DNA from 4 places in the Mesorhizobium sp. B2-4-14 genome. Region 1 is predicted to be linked to each of the others. Evidence: riboswitches for the same ligand, from Rfam matches in the RefSeq annotation. Region 1 holds a riboswitch; each other region holds the start of a gene.
What was found. Region 1 has a riboswitch for cobalamin ahead of bluB (5,6-dimethylbenzimidazole synthase). Riboswitches for the same ligand answer to the same signal wherever they lie in the genome.

Region 1 (3,545 bases):
CCTTTGCCCGAAGTTTGGCCGCCACCTCTTCGCGGTTGCGCGGATGCTGGTTTGTTTCGAGAGAATCGAGCAGTTCCCGCGCCGATGCCGCGATGGCCTCCACCGCATGGTCGAACGCATGCTGGTTCTGCTTCGAAGGCCGCGTCGTGCCGCTCAGCTTGCGGACAAACTGAAGTGCCGCGTCGCGAACTTCATCGTTGGTTGCCGGCGGGTCAAAATTGAACAGGGTCTTGATGTTTCTGCACATCGCTTCCGTTTCTCCTCTTGTCCTGGAGCCGTTCCAATCGGGACGAGCTTGATCCTCAATCATGATCGTGTCCAAAAACCGGCGAGACAAGACCGTCATCGCGACCGTGCCTCAGTCCGCATCGAGCGGCTCCGTTCCGACCGGCTTTCCATCGCGCGACAGCCTGATCTTCTCGACCTTGTCCTCCGCAGCCTTCAGCAACCGGTCGCAATGCGCCTTCAGCGCCTCACCGCGTTCATAGATCCGGATTGACTGATCGAGCGGCACGTCGCCACGCTCCAGGTCATCGACGATCTTCTCCAGCGCATCGAGTGCCTGCTCGAAGCTCATCGCCTTGACGTCTTCATTGGTCTCACCAGCCATCATTCATCCTTTCATCAGCCGCGCGACATGGGCCGCGACCGAAAATGCCAATCCCTGCAGATCGTAGCCGCCCTCGAGCAGGCTGACGAGCCGGTTGTCGCCGTGACGCGCGGCGCGTTGCATCAGCTGGCCCGTCGCCCAGTCGAAATCATCCTCGGTCAGATTGATCTCGGCCAGCGGGTCGCGGTGGTGCGCGTCGAAGCCGGCCGAAATGATGATCAGATCGGGCGCGAATTTGTCGAGCGCCGGCAGGATCCGCGACAGGAAGGCATCGCGAAACACCTCGCTGCCGGTCTGCGGCGCCAGAGGCGCGTTGACGATGTTGCCGGCCCCAGTTTCGTTCTTCGCACCGGTGCCGGGATAGAGCGGCATCTGATGCGTCGAGCAGTAGAGCACCGACGGATCGTCCCAGAAGATATCCTGTGTGCCGTTGCCGTGATGCACGTCCCAGTCGACGACGGCGACCCGCTCGGCGCCATGCTTTTTTTGCGCATAACGCGCCGCGATGGCCGCCGTATTGAAGAAGCAAAAGCCCATGGCGGTGGTTTTCTCGGCATGGTGGCCGGGCGGGCGGGCAGCGACGAAGGCATTGTCGGCCCGGCCAGTGAAGACGTCGTCGACGGCCGCGTTGGCGGCACCGATCGCGGTGATCACCGCCTGCCAGCTCTTCGGACTGGCGGTGGTGTCGGCATCGACGCGGGCGATGCCCTCTTCGGGGATGGCGGCGCGCACACGCGCGACGAAATCGGCCGGATGTGCATAGAGGATAGTGGCTTCATCTCCTTCCGGCGCCTTCACGCGGTCGAGCGCGGCAAAGGCTTCGTCGTCGAGCACGCGCTCGATGGCGCGCAAGCGGTCCGGCCGCTCGGGGTGGCCGGGCGGCGTGATGTGCTCAAGGAAGATAGGGTGCGTGTAGAGACGGGTGGCCATGGTCCCTATCTAGTGCCCCGACGCGGCAATGGCCATGCGTTGCGGCTTGATCGCTGGGGAAAATCACGTCTGCGTCCATTCGCGTCGCTGCGGGGATTGGCGCGGCCGGGGCTTCGGCGTAAGGTCGCCACCACTGCCTGGTGCCCGCCGGTCTGTTTGTTTCAGCCGCATTATGCGACGCCAAGTGAATCCACTTGGCTGCAAATGCTCTGGCGGGAGAATCGGGAACACGGTTGAATTCCGTGGCGTGCCCAACGCTGTAAGGGGGACCGCGTCGGTAAATGCCACTGTCGATGACGGGAAGGCACCGGACGCGGGTTGATCCCGAGCCAGAAGACCGGCCTGGCAGGCATCGTCACCCGCATGGTCAGGCGGGCGGCATTGATTTGAAGTCGCAAGGGGACAAGCGATGCCGGAAGCCATGACCGCTCCTGTGGGCGATGGATTTGACCAGATGGCGCGCGACGCCGTCTACCGAGCCATGTTCACCAGGCGCGATGTTCGCAGCCATTTTACTCCCGAGACCATCGACGACGAGGTGCTGGCTCGGCTGCTGCTTGCAGCCCATCACGCGCCATCGGTCGGGTTCATGCAGCCGTGGAACTTCATCGTCATTCGCGGTGCCGGGCGCCGGGAGAAGGTACGTGACCTGCTCCTGGCCGCGCGTGAACAGGAACTGCCAGCAATCGAGGAAGAGCGACAAGCGCTCTACCGCAAGCTCAAGCTGGAAGGCATCTGCGAAAGCGCGCTCAACATCTGCATCACCTGCGACCGCCAGCGCTCGAAAGGTTCGCCGCTGGGGCGTTGGCACAATCCGGAGATGGATCTCTACAGCACGGTCTGCGCGGTGCAGAATTTCTGGCTGGCGGCACGGGCCGAAGGCATCGGCGTCGGCTGGGTCAGCATCATCGAGCCTGAGGCGTTGAAGCGGCTGTTGGCCATTCCCGAGCACGTGACGCCGATCGCCTACCTCTGCGTCGGCCGTGTTTCCGAGTTCGCGCCCAAGCCGGACCTCGAGACACATGGCTGGGGCCGGCGATTGCCGCTGCCCGAATTGATCATGAGCGAGACGTTTTGCGGCCAGGGCGAGACGCCGCTCAAATCAGCGGTGTCGAGCCTCTATACCGTCGCCGGCACGCCCGCCAGCCCGGCCGATCAGCGTGTCGCGCCGGCCGTGTCCCAGCGCGAACCACCGAAGGAGGAGAGCGCCTTGTCCTTGAGGTCCCTGAACTTCGACGATGCCTCGGCCAGCCGAGCGTCCCAAGCCGGATCTGGCACCTGGCCGGCGATGGTCTTGAAGTAGACCTGCATCAGGCAGGCGATGGCGAAGGGCTCGATGAAGGCTGCCTTGAAGGCCCAGGCAAAGACGATGGCGAGCACGAAGGCCCAGCCGGCAAGCTGCCCGGGCATGAGGAAAAGAATGGCGCCGGCCGGGGCCAGCATCAGCAGGAAGATGACAAACGACACGCCCCACATGATGATCGCCAGCCAGACGGCGTTCTTGACCATGATCTTGCCGTTCTGGGCGTAGAGCACCACGCCTTGGCGTGCGGTTTCGAACGGCGAGGACGAGTCGATGCGGATGTTGTAGCCGAGGATGATCTCGTCGACATAGGTCAATGACAGGCGGATTACGGTGTTAATGAAGCTGACCAGCCCGCTCAAACCGGGAATGGGGAGGAAGGCGGCGATGCCGCCGAGCAGCCCGGTGATGGCGCGAATGGCGCCCTTGACCAGTTGGTCGACGACAAAAAGGATATTGGCCTCGGCGAAGCGCTGCGTCACCACTTTCCTGGCATAGGCGATCTGGTTCTGGCCGCCGGGCACATCTTGGCCGTCGATCAGATGGACCATGACGGCGATATGGCCGGCCTTGACGACGTAGAGAATGTATTCGCGGATCCAGTAGACGGCGATCGAGACGGCGCCAAAGCCGACGACGCCGCCCCATAGAGCAAAGGACAACGGCCCGTCGGGATCGGTGGAGATATGGCCGACGCCATAG
Region 2 (3,545 bases), on a different contig from region 1:
GGGATCGGTGTAGCCGAAGAACTCAAGGTCCCAGGTGAAGTGATAGCTCGCCATGGCCAGCAGCGCGATGCCGCGAACGACGTCGATCGCGGCGATGCGCTTCGATGGCTCCGGAACGGGTGCGGTCGGCGTATGGATGGTCATGGTCTCGCGATCTGATTCAGCCCCGTTTGAGGACTATCACGGTTCAACCAGACAGAAGAAGGCCGGGACCGTCGGCATAGCGCCGAGCCGCGCCGGCCCTTTGGGATCTCGCTTTAGGCCAGCGCCGGAAAGCCTTTGACCAGCTTCGTTTTTCCCCGCACGCGCGTCGGTTTCCTCTTATTGGCACCGAAATGGCCAAGGCAGATTTGGCCGGTGATTCTGCTTTGGGGAAGCAATGTCCACCCATGTGCGCCATCCGATCTGGCTCCCGGCCCTCAAGGCCACGGATGCGCGCACCTTTGCCTCGCTCTACGCGGTCGAGTCCTTCGCTCGCGCCACGGTGTCGAGCGTCATCCCGATCCAGGCCTACGAGATTCTGCACAACGAGCAGATCGTCTCGATCCTTTATACCATCGTGGCGCTGCTCGGCCTATCGGTGACCTTGTTCATGCCGATGCTGATCCGCCGCTTTGCGCGGCGCTGGGTCTACACCGCCGGCGCCTGCCTGCTCGCCATCGGATCGCTCTTCTTCGTCACCCATACGCTTGCCGGACAATTGGCCGGCATGCTGTGCCGGGTCATGGGCGCCAGCGCGTTGTCGATCACGCTCAATCTCTACATCATGGACCATATCCGCAAGACCGACTTCATGCAGGCCGAGTCGCTGCGCATGGCGTGGTCGATGTTCGCCTGGACCGGTGGGCCGACGCTCGGCATCTTTCTTTACGCGCATTTCGGCATCTATGCCGCGCATGGCGCGGTGGCGGTGTTCGCTTCGATCTTGCTGGCCCTGTTCTGGTTCTATCGGCTCAGCGACAACCAGTCGATCCAACCGGGCAAAACGCGTCCGGTCAATCCGCTCGCCAATATCGGCCGCTTCGTCGCGCAGCCGAGACTGAGGCTCGCCTGGCTGATCGCCTTCGGCCGCTCCTGCTTCTGGACGACGTTCTTCGTCTATGGACCGCTGTTCATGGTCATCACCGGCGAGGGCGAACTGGCCGGCGGCCTGCTGGTCTCGGCCGGCAACGCACTTCTGTTCATGGCCATCTTCTGGGGCAAGGCCGGAAAGCGCTTTGGCGGCCGCAAAACCATGACCTTTGCCTATTTCGCCATGTCGGCCACGCTTCTGGCGGCAGGTGCGGTCGGCGAGAGCCTGCCGCTGCTCACTGGCGCCTTCCTGCTTTGCGGCGCCTTCTTCACCATTGCGCTCGATGCGCTGGGTTCGACCGCCTTCATGCGCTCCGTGCACTCCTATGAGCGCGCGCAGATGGCCGCGGTCTATCGCACCTATCTTGATTTTTCCGAGTTGACCCCGCCGCTGGTCTATTCCGTCGTGCTGGCGTTCTTCGGGCTGGGCTCGGTGTTCGTCACGCTCGGCCTGCTGGCGGCGTTTTGCGGCTTCGTGACCTGGCGCTATCTGCCGAAGTCGCTTTAACCGGCCTTGAAAATTCTACTCCGGCGGACATCTGTCGCGATTTTGGGCTTCCGGGTACCAATAGAACAAATGCGGCACAAGCAAACTGATCTCGACATGGCGCATTCGCAATGGTCGCCGGCGGAATTTGGTTTGCCGCGGGCGTCGATTCTGCCTATAGTCCAGCCTGTCGTCGGTTCCGTTTTGGAGCCAAGAGGGAATACGGTGCGGGCTGAGTTCTTGCCCAATGCCGTGGCTGCCCCCGCAACTGTGTGCGGTAGTCCTCTCCATAGGCCACTGAAGATTTTTCTTCGGGAAGGTGGAGAAGGGCGCTGATCCGCGAGCCAGGAGACCTGCCGGCGACAGGAAAATGACTTCGATGCCCTCGGGTGGAGGGCGAAAGGACAAGAGATGAATACCGCTTCCGTCTCCCTCGGCGCCTCCGTCTCCTCGCAGTCGCGCCTCATGCAGCTTGCGCTTGCCGCGCTGCTCGGCATTTTCGTCGTTAGCTTTGTCGGCTTTTCGCACATCGATGCGGTCCACAATGCCGCCCACGATTACCGTCATTCGATGGCATTTCCCTGCCACTGACGAGGATTTGACATCATGAACCTGTTTCGCAACGTCGTGTTCATCGCGGCGATCGCAGGGCTCGTGGCTGGCGTCGTTCTCGCCTGCATGCAGGCCTATGCCACCGTGCCGCTGATCCTCAAGGCTGAAGTCTATGAGCAGGCCGGCGGCGGCCACCATCACGACCACGCCGCACCGGCAGCAGCAGATACCAACGTTATGAGCCCTGCCGCGCCGGCAGGAAATGCCATGACCTCCGCCGCGCCGGCACCGGCTGAAGCAGCCGCCCCGGCGTCGGAAGACGAAGGCTGGGCTCCGGCCGACGGTTTCGAGCGTTTTGGCTTCAGCGTGCTTGCCAATATCGTCACTGGCATCGGCTTCGCGCTGGTCCTGGTGGCGGTCTCGGAATTCGCTGGCGGCATCGGCAATTGGCGTCAGGGCGTGTTCTGGGGCCTGGCCGGCTTTGCCATATTCACACTGGCGCCCGGCCTCGGCCTGCCGCCGGAATTGCCGGCCATGCCGTCGGCGGATCTCACGCAGCGCCAGATCTGGTGGGTGGCGACCGTGGTCGCGACCGCCGTGGGGCTAGGCCTGATCGCATTCCGCAAATCGCTGCCGCTTGCGATCCTTGCCGTCCTGCTGATTATCGCCCCGCATGTCATCGGCGCGCCGCAGCCCGACAGTTTCGAGACGCCGATCCCGGAGGGTCTGCATCATCAGTTCGTGGTGGCGGTGACGCTGACCAATCTGGTGTTCTGGCTGGTGCTCGGCGCCGCCGTCGGCGTGGTGCGCGGACGCTTCACCGGCACCGCCACCAGCCTGCGCGACAGCTTTGCCTGATCGCAGCAAGCTGACCTTCATCATCGGTGGTGCGCGCTCCGGCAAGAGCGCGCACGCCGAAATCCTGGTGACGGCTTTGCCCTCGCCATGGATCTATATCGCCACAGCCGAAGCCTATGACGACGAGATGCGTGAGCGCATCGCGCTGCACCGCTCGCGGCGTGTCGACGGCTGGGCGACCATCGACGCGCCACTCGATCTCATAGGCGCGATCAAGGCTTTGCCCGACAACCAGCCGATGCTTCTCGACTGCCTGACGCTGTGGCTGACCAATCACATGCTGGCCGAACACGATATCGCAACCGAGTGCCGTCGGTTGGCGGACGTGTTGTCACGGCCGCGCGGTCCGTGGTTCGTGGTGTCCAATGAAGTCGGACAAGGCATTGTGCCGGACAATGCGCTGGCGCGCCGTTTTCGCGATGACGCTGGACGGCTCAACCAGCAGGTCGCGGCGGTCGCCGATACGGTGCTGCTGATGGTGGCGGGGCTGCCGCTCAAGGTGAAATGACATGACCGAAGACAAGGATACGGAACGCCATCGCGCCAAGATGGCCAAGCGCAAGGCGGTGCAGGATGC
Region 3 (3,545 bases), on a different contig from region 1:
CAGCACGTTTTCCTGTTCGGCGGCGTCGGCGACGCGTTTTGCCAGCTCGTCCGGATTGGCGATCGAGGGGATATCGACAATGAAGGTGTCGAAATCGTCATGCTCGTGGTCGAATGCGCCGTCGTGATGGGACTTGCGGTTCTCGATGTCGTCCTCGACGGCGAGGCCGAGCCCGAGCAGTACGGAGGGATCGACCTTGCCATAGGACGTCGGCACGATCTTGACGGCCCGGGCGGAGTGTTCGTTGACGATTGCGTTGGCGCGGGCCGAACCGGCGGCGTCCATCAGGTCGCTCTTCGACAGGATGATCAGGTCGGCGCAGGCGATCTGGTCCTCGAACACTTCCTCGACCGGGTCGTCATGGTCGAGGCTGTCGTCCCCGGCGCGCTGCGCCTGCAGGGCGTCCATGTCGTTGGCGACGCGGCCTTCGGCCAGCGCGGGGCCGTCGACCACTGCGATCACGCCGTCGACGGTCACGCGGCTCTTCACCGTCGGCCACTGGAAGGCCTGGACCAGGGGCTTCGGCAAAGCGAGGCCTGAGGTTTCGATCAGGATATGGTCGACTTTCGGCGTCAGCGACAGGATCCGGTCGAGCGCCGGAACGAAATCGTCGGCCACGGTGCAGCAGATGCAGCCATTGGCCAGTTCGACGATGTTTTCCTCCGGACAGGTGTCGATGCCGCAACCCTTGAGGATCTCGCCGTCGATGCCGATGTCGCCGAACTCGTTGACGATGATCGCGATGCGCTTGCCGCCGGCGTTTTCGAGGAGATGGCGGACCAGCGTCGTCTTGCCGGCGCCGAGAAAGCCGGTGACGACGGTGCAGGGAACGCGGGAGACGGAAACGGTCATGGTCAGTCTTTCAGCAGGTCGAGGGGAGGGATGCGGGCAACGAGGCCGCGCTTGAGGGAATCGGGCCGGCCGCGCCATGGGATGAGGCCGTCGCTCGAGGTGGCGAAGAGCTTGGCGCCGGTAACGAGGTCGGCGCCGCTGCTCGTGGTCAGGTCGCCGAAGACATAGCTCCAACAGCTGTCGCGCAGGATCGCGGCGCTGAGCCGGCGTTTGCAGTTGCCGAGACATTCGACCGTGCGGACGCGGACGTTCTCGGATGCCGCCGCGCGGCGCGTGTCTTGTGCCAGGAGTTCGCCGGCGCGGGGATGGGCGTCGGAGCCGGTTTCGTCGCGGCAGGACGCGCAGACGATAACGGTGACGCCGGACAAGGCATCGCCATCGGCGGACGATATATCCGCTGCACCAGCCGAAAAACTGCCGTTGTGGTCCAAAACCGGGCTCCTTGCCCGGAAACCCGCCGGGCGATCGGATTCTTCTGTCGCAGACGGCAGGTCTCCTGGCTCGCGGGTCATCGCCTTGGTTAGCCGCCTTCCCGGGAACTCCCAGTGGCTTTCGGCCTTGGCTCTTCGCTTACAGTTGCGGGGACAGCCGCGGATTTGAGACCGAAATCCCGCACCGCATTCCCTCTTAGCCCCAGCCGTTGCGGGCAGGGGACCGTCTGGAGCGGATTTAGGCTTTTGCAGGCAGCTGTGTCAACGCGCGGCTACGACATGGCGATGTCGGCCAGCGCCGGGCCCAGATCGCCGGCGGGCGTCACGTCGATACGTTCAAGGCCAAGCCAGACCTGCATCTGCTTCAATTCCTCGAAGAGCTGGGCGGCGGTTTCAGGCGGCGCTCCGGGCTCGGCATAGGCCGCGGGCACGCGCAGCACGCTTGCCGGTCGGTCGGCCCGAAGGTCGACGCGAGCGACGATCCTGTCGCCAAGCAGGAAGGGCAGGACATAGTAGCCGTACTGGCGTTTTTCGGCCGGAGTGTAGATCTCGATGCGGTAATGGAAATCGAACAGCCGCTCGGTGCGCGAGCGCTCGAAGACGACCGGATCGAACGGTGCCAGCAGGGCGCGCGCTTCGATCTTGCGCGGGAGACGGGCATCTCTATGGAGGTAAGCCGGCTTGTTCCAGCCCTCGACACGCACCGGCAGCAACTCGCGCAGCTCGACCAGTTCCTCCAGCCGGCCCTTCATGTCTGCGGGCGACAGGCGGAAATAGTCGCGCAGGTCGCCGGCTGTAGCCACGCCATGGGCGCGGGCGGAAATGCGCAGCAATTCGCGATGCGCGTCCTCGGCCGCCGGCACCGGCAGATCGAGGATCGCTTGCGGCAGCACGCGCTCCGGCAGGTCATAGAAGCGCTCGAAGCCGCGGCGGTGCGCGGTGGTGATGCGGCCGGCCCAGAACAACCATTCGAAGGCGTGCTTGGCGTGGCTCCAGCCCCACCAGCCGCCCGAACCTTTCTGGCCCTCAAGCGCCGAGGCGGCGATCGGGCCGCGATCGGCGACTTCCCGATAGATCTCTTCGATGTAGGCGGCGTGCTCGCGGCCCCATTTGGCGAGGCCCAGATACATTTCCTCGCCTTGCTCGGCGCGCTGCATGCGCCAGCGCATCAAGGGATATGTCTCGACCGGCAGGAACGAGGCTTCATGCGCCCAGTATTCGAACACCGTGCGCTTGCGCGTCACGGCGGCATTGTCGAGGAGCGCGAGCGGGTAGGGGCCAAGCCGCGAATAAAGCGGCATATAATGCGCGCGCACCACCGCGCTGACGGAATCGATCTGCAGCAGGCCGGTGCGGGAGAGCACGCGGGCGAAGTGGCGGCGGTCCGGCGTGCCACTTGGGCGGGGGTCGAGAAAGCCCTGAGCGCCGAGCGCGATGCGCCGGGCCATGGCGAGCGAGATTTTTTCCTTCATCGGGAGCCCTTGCCCTGATCGATTTGCGGATTTTAGCCGGTGATTCCGGCATGCTAGCAGGCAAATGGCGGTAGATATGTCAGGAGATAAAAGTGGAGTAGAAAGTGAAGGAAATCAAACAGGAGCGCATCGGACCAGTTTCTTCCGTTATGCCGTCCAGCCCGGCGTTTTGAACAAGGTTTGACTTGCTTCGCTGGAAGTGCTGCGCTAACCCTCGCCGCGTTGCAGCATAGGCCCCTTAAAACGGTTCAGCGGTTAAACTGTCACGCTTCCGCATTAAGGTCCGGTGCTGTAACAAAAGTGGATTGGCGCCAACGGAAAGCCGCTGCATGAACGCACTTCTCAGTTCGTACCTGCCCATCGTCCTGTTTATCGCAGTGGCGGCGGTCGTCGGCATCGCGCTTATCGCGGCGCCGTTTCTGGTGGCCTACCGCAACCCCGATCCTGAAAAGCTTTCCGCCTACGAGTGCGGTTTCAACTCGTTCGACGACGCCCGCATGAAATTCGACATCCGTTTCTACCTGGTGTCGATCCTGTTCATCATCTTCGACCTGGAAGTGGCCTTCTTGTTTCCCTGGGCCGTGTCCTTCTCGAAGATCGGCATGCTCGGCTTCTGGTCGATGATGGTGTTTTTGGCAGTGCTGACCATCGGCTTTGCCTATGAATGGAAAAAAGGAGCGCTGGAATGGGATTGAACGACAGTTCAGGCACCCTCGTCGCGCCGAAGCCCAAGGGCATTATCGATCCCAACACCGGCAGGCCGGTGGGGGAGGACGATCCCTTTTTCCTC
Region 4 (3,545 bases), on a different contig from region 1:
AGGCCAAGATCAGTCATCGCGTTCATCCTTTGGCCTCTCAGGCGACACTGCGGAGCGCTGGTCGACCATCCTCGGCGAGGCGCGGACCAATGAAACGCGCATACCAGTCGACGAACTGGATGACGCCACCCTCATGCAGCTCCGAATACGGGCCTGGTTCGTAGGCCGGCGACAGGATGCCGAAGGCGTTTTCCTCGACGATACGGCGATCCTGATCGTTGGTCTCGGTCCACACATGGGTGAGTTCGGCGAGATCGTAATCGACGCCCTCGACCGCATCCTTGTGCACCAGCCATTTCGTCGTTACCGCCGTTTCCGTGGCACTGATCGGCAGCACGCGGAAGGTAACGGCGTGATCGATCAGGATGTGGTTCCAGGTGGTCGGATAGTGATAGTGCATCAGGGTGCCGATGCGGTCGGCCGAGACGCTGTCGGAGAGGTTCTTCTTCACCGCCCGCTTGCCGCTCATCGTGTAGCTGACCGCGTCGCGCAGCAGCGGCGCGCGGGTGGCGCGATATTGCCCGGCCGGATCGATGCGGAATTTGCTCGGCAGGCCAACGGCCTCGCATTTCGCCCAGTGCGCGATCATCTCAGGATCGCTGTCGGCGCCCTGTACACCGGTCACGGTCGGCGCCTCCGGGAAGGTCTTGCAAAGCTCCGGATGGCTGCCGGCGCAATGATAGCACTCGCGGTTGTTTTCCCAGACCAGCTTCCAGTTGCCCTTCTCGACGATGGTGCTCTGGAAAGCGATCTTTGCTTCGCTCAGCCGGTGCGGCTTGAGATAGGGTTCGATCATCGCCCGCATCGGTGCGAAGTCGGCGGGCTCCCTGGCCAGGCAGATGAAGACGTAGCCGGCCACGCTCTCGCAGGCGACCGGCTTCAGGCCGAACTGGCCTTTGTCGAAACCGTCGGCCATCTGGCGGGCGAACAGCAGGCGGCCGTCGAGCTCGTAGGTCCACTGGTGATACGGGCAGACCAGTTTGGCCGCCAAGCCCTTGTCGGTGTTGCAGACGCGGCTGCCGCGATGGCGGCAGGAGTTGTGGAAGGCATTGATCTTGCCCTGCTGGTCGCGCACCAGCACGACCGGATAGTCGCCGATCTGCACGGTGATGAAGCTTCCCGGCTTCGGCAATTCGCAATCATGGCCGATGAACAGCCAGTCGCGATACCAGATCAGCTCCATGTCGAGCTTGAAGTAGTCCGGGTCGGTGTAGAAGGGCTGTTCCAGCGAAAAGCCCTCTCTGCGGCTGTTCAAGAGCCTCAGCATATCGTTGCGCGCATCCATGTCCTGTCCTCGCATTCATCGCATCGGCCCGTCCAAACGGACGCGCGTCGCTCTAATGACTGAACCGGAGGGGATGAGAGGAAGGACAAGGCTGCATGCCGGCAAGCGCCGGGCATGCGGCATCCGCCTCTTGACCGCCCACCGCGATCAGTCGAGTTCTACGATCTCTGGCTGGTTTCCGGGCTCTGGAGTGTCCTTGCGGACGGTCGCGACACCTTCCCAGGCTTGCGCCCAGTGGTCTCCCGTTGCGACTTGAACTCCACCACCGTCGCGGGGGCAGCGCCGGACTTTGACCGGCTTCCCAATTCTCCGCCCCGTCGTCACGAAGCGGCACCTGAGATGACATGATCTAATCACGACAGCGCTTGCGACATCGGCATGAAAGCGACATTGCATCCATGTGGCGCGACACCCATGCGCAACGATCTGGTCACGAGCAGCGACAGCGAAAATCATCGCGGTGACGGCCGCGCCGGGCGTCGGAATCGGCCCGGAGTGGAAGCAAAAAGGGTTAACGGTTTCGAAAAGTGACTATTAGCAGATTCTAAAATCGAACCGAACGGTTCGTTTCTGTTGACGGTGCGTGCAGGACGGTGTGAACGCCGAGCCTCCGATAGAGTCGGTGATGACGACACCGACTTTAATTAACGCGTTGATATTGCAACGGAAAAATCGCACGTGGAAGATCTTGGTACAATTTCAAGTAGTGGATTCATGGTCCACGTTGAACATCTTCGTGATTGGAAACGGCTAGCTGGCTCTCCCACATCGGGGTCGTCCGAACGACGCGATTTCAATCCCAAGACACGCCGCTAGACGGACGGAAAAATACTGGAGTACCCAAAATGAAAAAGATTGTTCTCACTGCCGCCGCCCTTCTGGCCATTTCCGGCAGCGCCTTCGCTGGTAGCGATCACTATGGTGCGAATGGCCCCGCGGCCACTGCTGCCGACAGCTCTTACACCGCTTCGATCAAGAAGTCGGAACCGGCTGCTCAGACGCCCACCCACGGTGCTGACCGCAACCTCTTCGGCAACAACTAACAGCCGATCTCCAGCAGGCGGCGGGTTTGGCCTGCCGTCCTGGCGACATTCGAAGAATTCAGGAGACTTGAAATGAAGAAGATCGCTCTTGCTGCCGTCGCCGTTCTGGCCATTTCCGGCAGCGCTTTCGCCGGCAGTGACAATTATGGTTCGAATGGCGCTAGCCAGCCGGCCGCCACGTCGACCGACAACTCATACACCGCTTCGATCAAGAAGTCCGAACCGGCGGCTCAGACGCCTACGCACGGTGCCGACCGCAACCTGTTCGGCAACAACTAATATCAACGACAACCGGCGGGCTTGCCCGCCGCTTGGATTCGCGAATACCGGAGTACCCGAAATGAAAAAGATTGTTCTTACCGCCGCCGCTCTTCTGATTGCCGCCGGCAGCGCCTATGCGGCCAACGACAATGTTGGCGGCACCGACATCAACAAGCAGGCGACGACCGCCAATGTCGACACTTCGCATACCGGCTCGATCCGCAATGAAGGATCGCCTGTCTACAAGCTGCTCAATTCCTCGGGTGACGCACAGAAGTCCGCCCCACAGGGCAGCGACCGGAATCTCTTCGGCCGTTAATAGCCGATGTGGAATACAAAAAGAGCCGCGGGCCGATGCCTGCGGCTCTTTTTTATCACCAGAACCCTGTTTCAGGCCGCCTTTGCCTCTACCTCGTGAAGCGCGAAGGAGCGGCCGTCCGCGTCGAAGATATGAAGGTCGCCGGCATCGGCGGTCAGCCGCAGCGTCGAGCCGCGCTTGACCTCGACATTGCCAGGCAGCTTGGTCACCAGGGGCAGGTCGGTCCTGCCGATGTCGACATAGACCAGCTGGACCTCGCCGAGTTGTTCGATATAGTCGACCGTCCCTTCGAACAGATAGTCCGTGCCGCTGGCGATCGCGAGATCTTCCGGGCGCACGCCGAAGCTTACCGCCGCGCCCTTCGCCGAAGCCGGTGTCGCGATCGGCACCGTCGCCTTGCGTCCGCCGACATGACTGATCACGGTCGGGCTGCCGGTCCTGTCGACGGTCGCCGGCAGGATGTTCATGGCCGGCGAGCCGATGAACTGGGCGACGAACAGATTGCCGGGCCTCTTGTAGAGTTCCATCGGTGTTCCGACCTGCTCGATATGGCCCTCCTTCAGCACCACGATACGGTCGGCCAGCGTCATCGCCTCGACCTGGTCGTGGGTGACGTAGATCATGGTCGTGTTGGGCA

Region 2: another riboswitch for cobalamin. It lies ahead of FJ938_RS20725 (CbtB-domain containing protein); the one in region 1 lies ahead of bluB (5,6-dimethylbenzimidazole synthase).
Region 3: another riboswitch for cobalamin. It lies ahead of FJ938_RS20510 (DUF1636 family protein); the one in region 1 lies ahead of bluB (5,6-dimethylbenzimidazole synthase).
Region 4: another riboswitch for cobalamin. It lies ahead of FJ938_RS02500 (aromatic ring-hydroxylating dioxygenase subunit alpha); the one in region 1 lies ahead of bluB (5,6-dimethylbenzimidazole synthase).

Annotation. Positions count from the first base shown of each region.
Region 1 is NZ_VFVA01000031.1:7,495-11,039, forward strand. It holds gene FJ938_RS22710 (DUF2277 domain-containing protein) at 1-247, opposite strand, end outside; gene FJ938_RS22715 (exodeoxyribonuclease VII small subunit) at 359-610, opposite strand; gene FJ938_RS22720 (histone deacetylase family protein) at 614-1,540, opposite strand; cobalamin riboswitch at 1,719-1,901, shown strand; partial or broken gene bluB (5,6-dimethylbenzimidazole synthase) at 2,022-2,531, shown strand; gene FJ938_RS22730 (hypothetical protein) at 2,696-3,545, opposite strand, start outside.
Region 2 is NZ_VFVA01000025.1:70,049-73,593, forward strand. It holds gene FJ938_RS20715 (DUF1624 domain-containing protein) at 1-144, opposite strand, end outside; gene FJ938_RS20720 (MFS transporter) at 380-1,579, shown strand; cobalamin riboswitch at 1,736-1,934, shown strand; gene FJ938_RS20725 (CbtB-domain containing protein) at 1,970-2,149, shown strand; gene FJ938_RS20730 (CbtA family protein) at 2,165-2,968, shown strand; gene cobU (bifunctional adenosylcobinamide kinase/adenosylcobinamide-phosphate guanylyltransferase) at 2,961-3,476, shown strand; gene cobO (cob(I)yrinic acid a,c-diamide adenosyltransferase) at 3,478-3,545, shown strand, end outside.
Region 3 is NZ_VFVA01000025.1:23,247-26,791, forward strand. It holds gene cobW (cobalamin biosynthesis protein CobW) at 1-852, opposite strand, end outside; gene FJ938_RS20510 (DUF1636 family protein) at 855-1,283, opposite strand; cobalamin riboswitch at 1,321-1,526, opposite strand; gene FJ938_RS20515 (winged helix-turn-helix domain-containing protein) at 1,556-2,755, opposite strand; gene FJ938_RS20520 (NADH-quinone oxidoreductase subunit A) at 3,085-3,450, shown strand; gene FJ938_RS20525 (NADH-quinone oxidoreductase subunit B) at 3,441-3,545, shown strand, end outside.
Region 4 is NZ_VFVA01000002.1:170,370-173,914, reverse strand. It holds gene FJ938_RS02505 (hybrid-cluster NAD(P)-dependent oxidoreductase) at 1-17, opposite strand, end outside; gene FJ938_RS02500 (aromatic ring-hydroxylating dioxygenase subunit alpha) at 38-1,285, opposite strand; cobalamin riboswitch at 1,437-1,638, opposite strand; gene FJ938_RS02495 (DUF680 domain-containing protein) at 2,131-2,328, shown strand; gene FJ938_RS02490 (DUF680 domain-containing protein) at 2,401-2,607, shown strand; gene FJ938_RS02485 (DUF680 domain-containing protein) at 2,669-2,908, shown strand; gene ugpC (sn-glycerol-3-phosphate ABC transporter ATP-binding protein UgpC) at 2,980-3,545, opposite strand, start outside.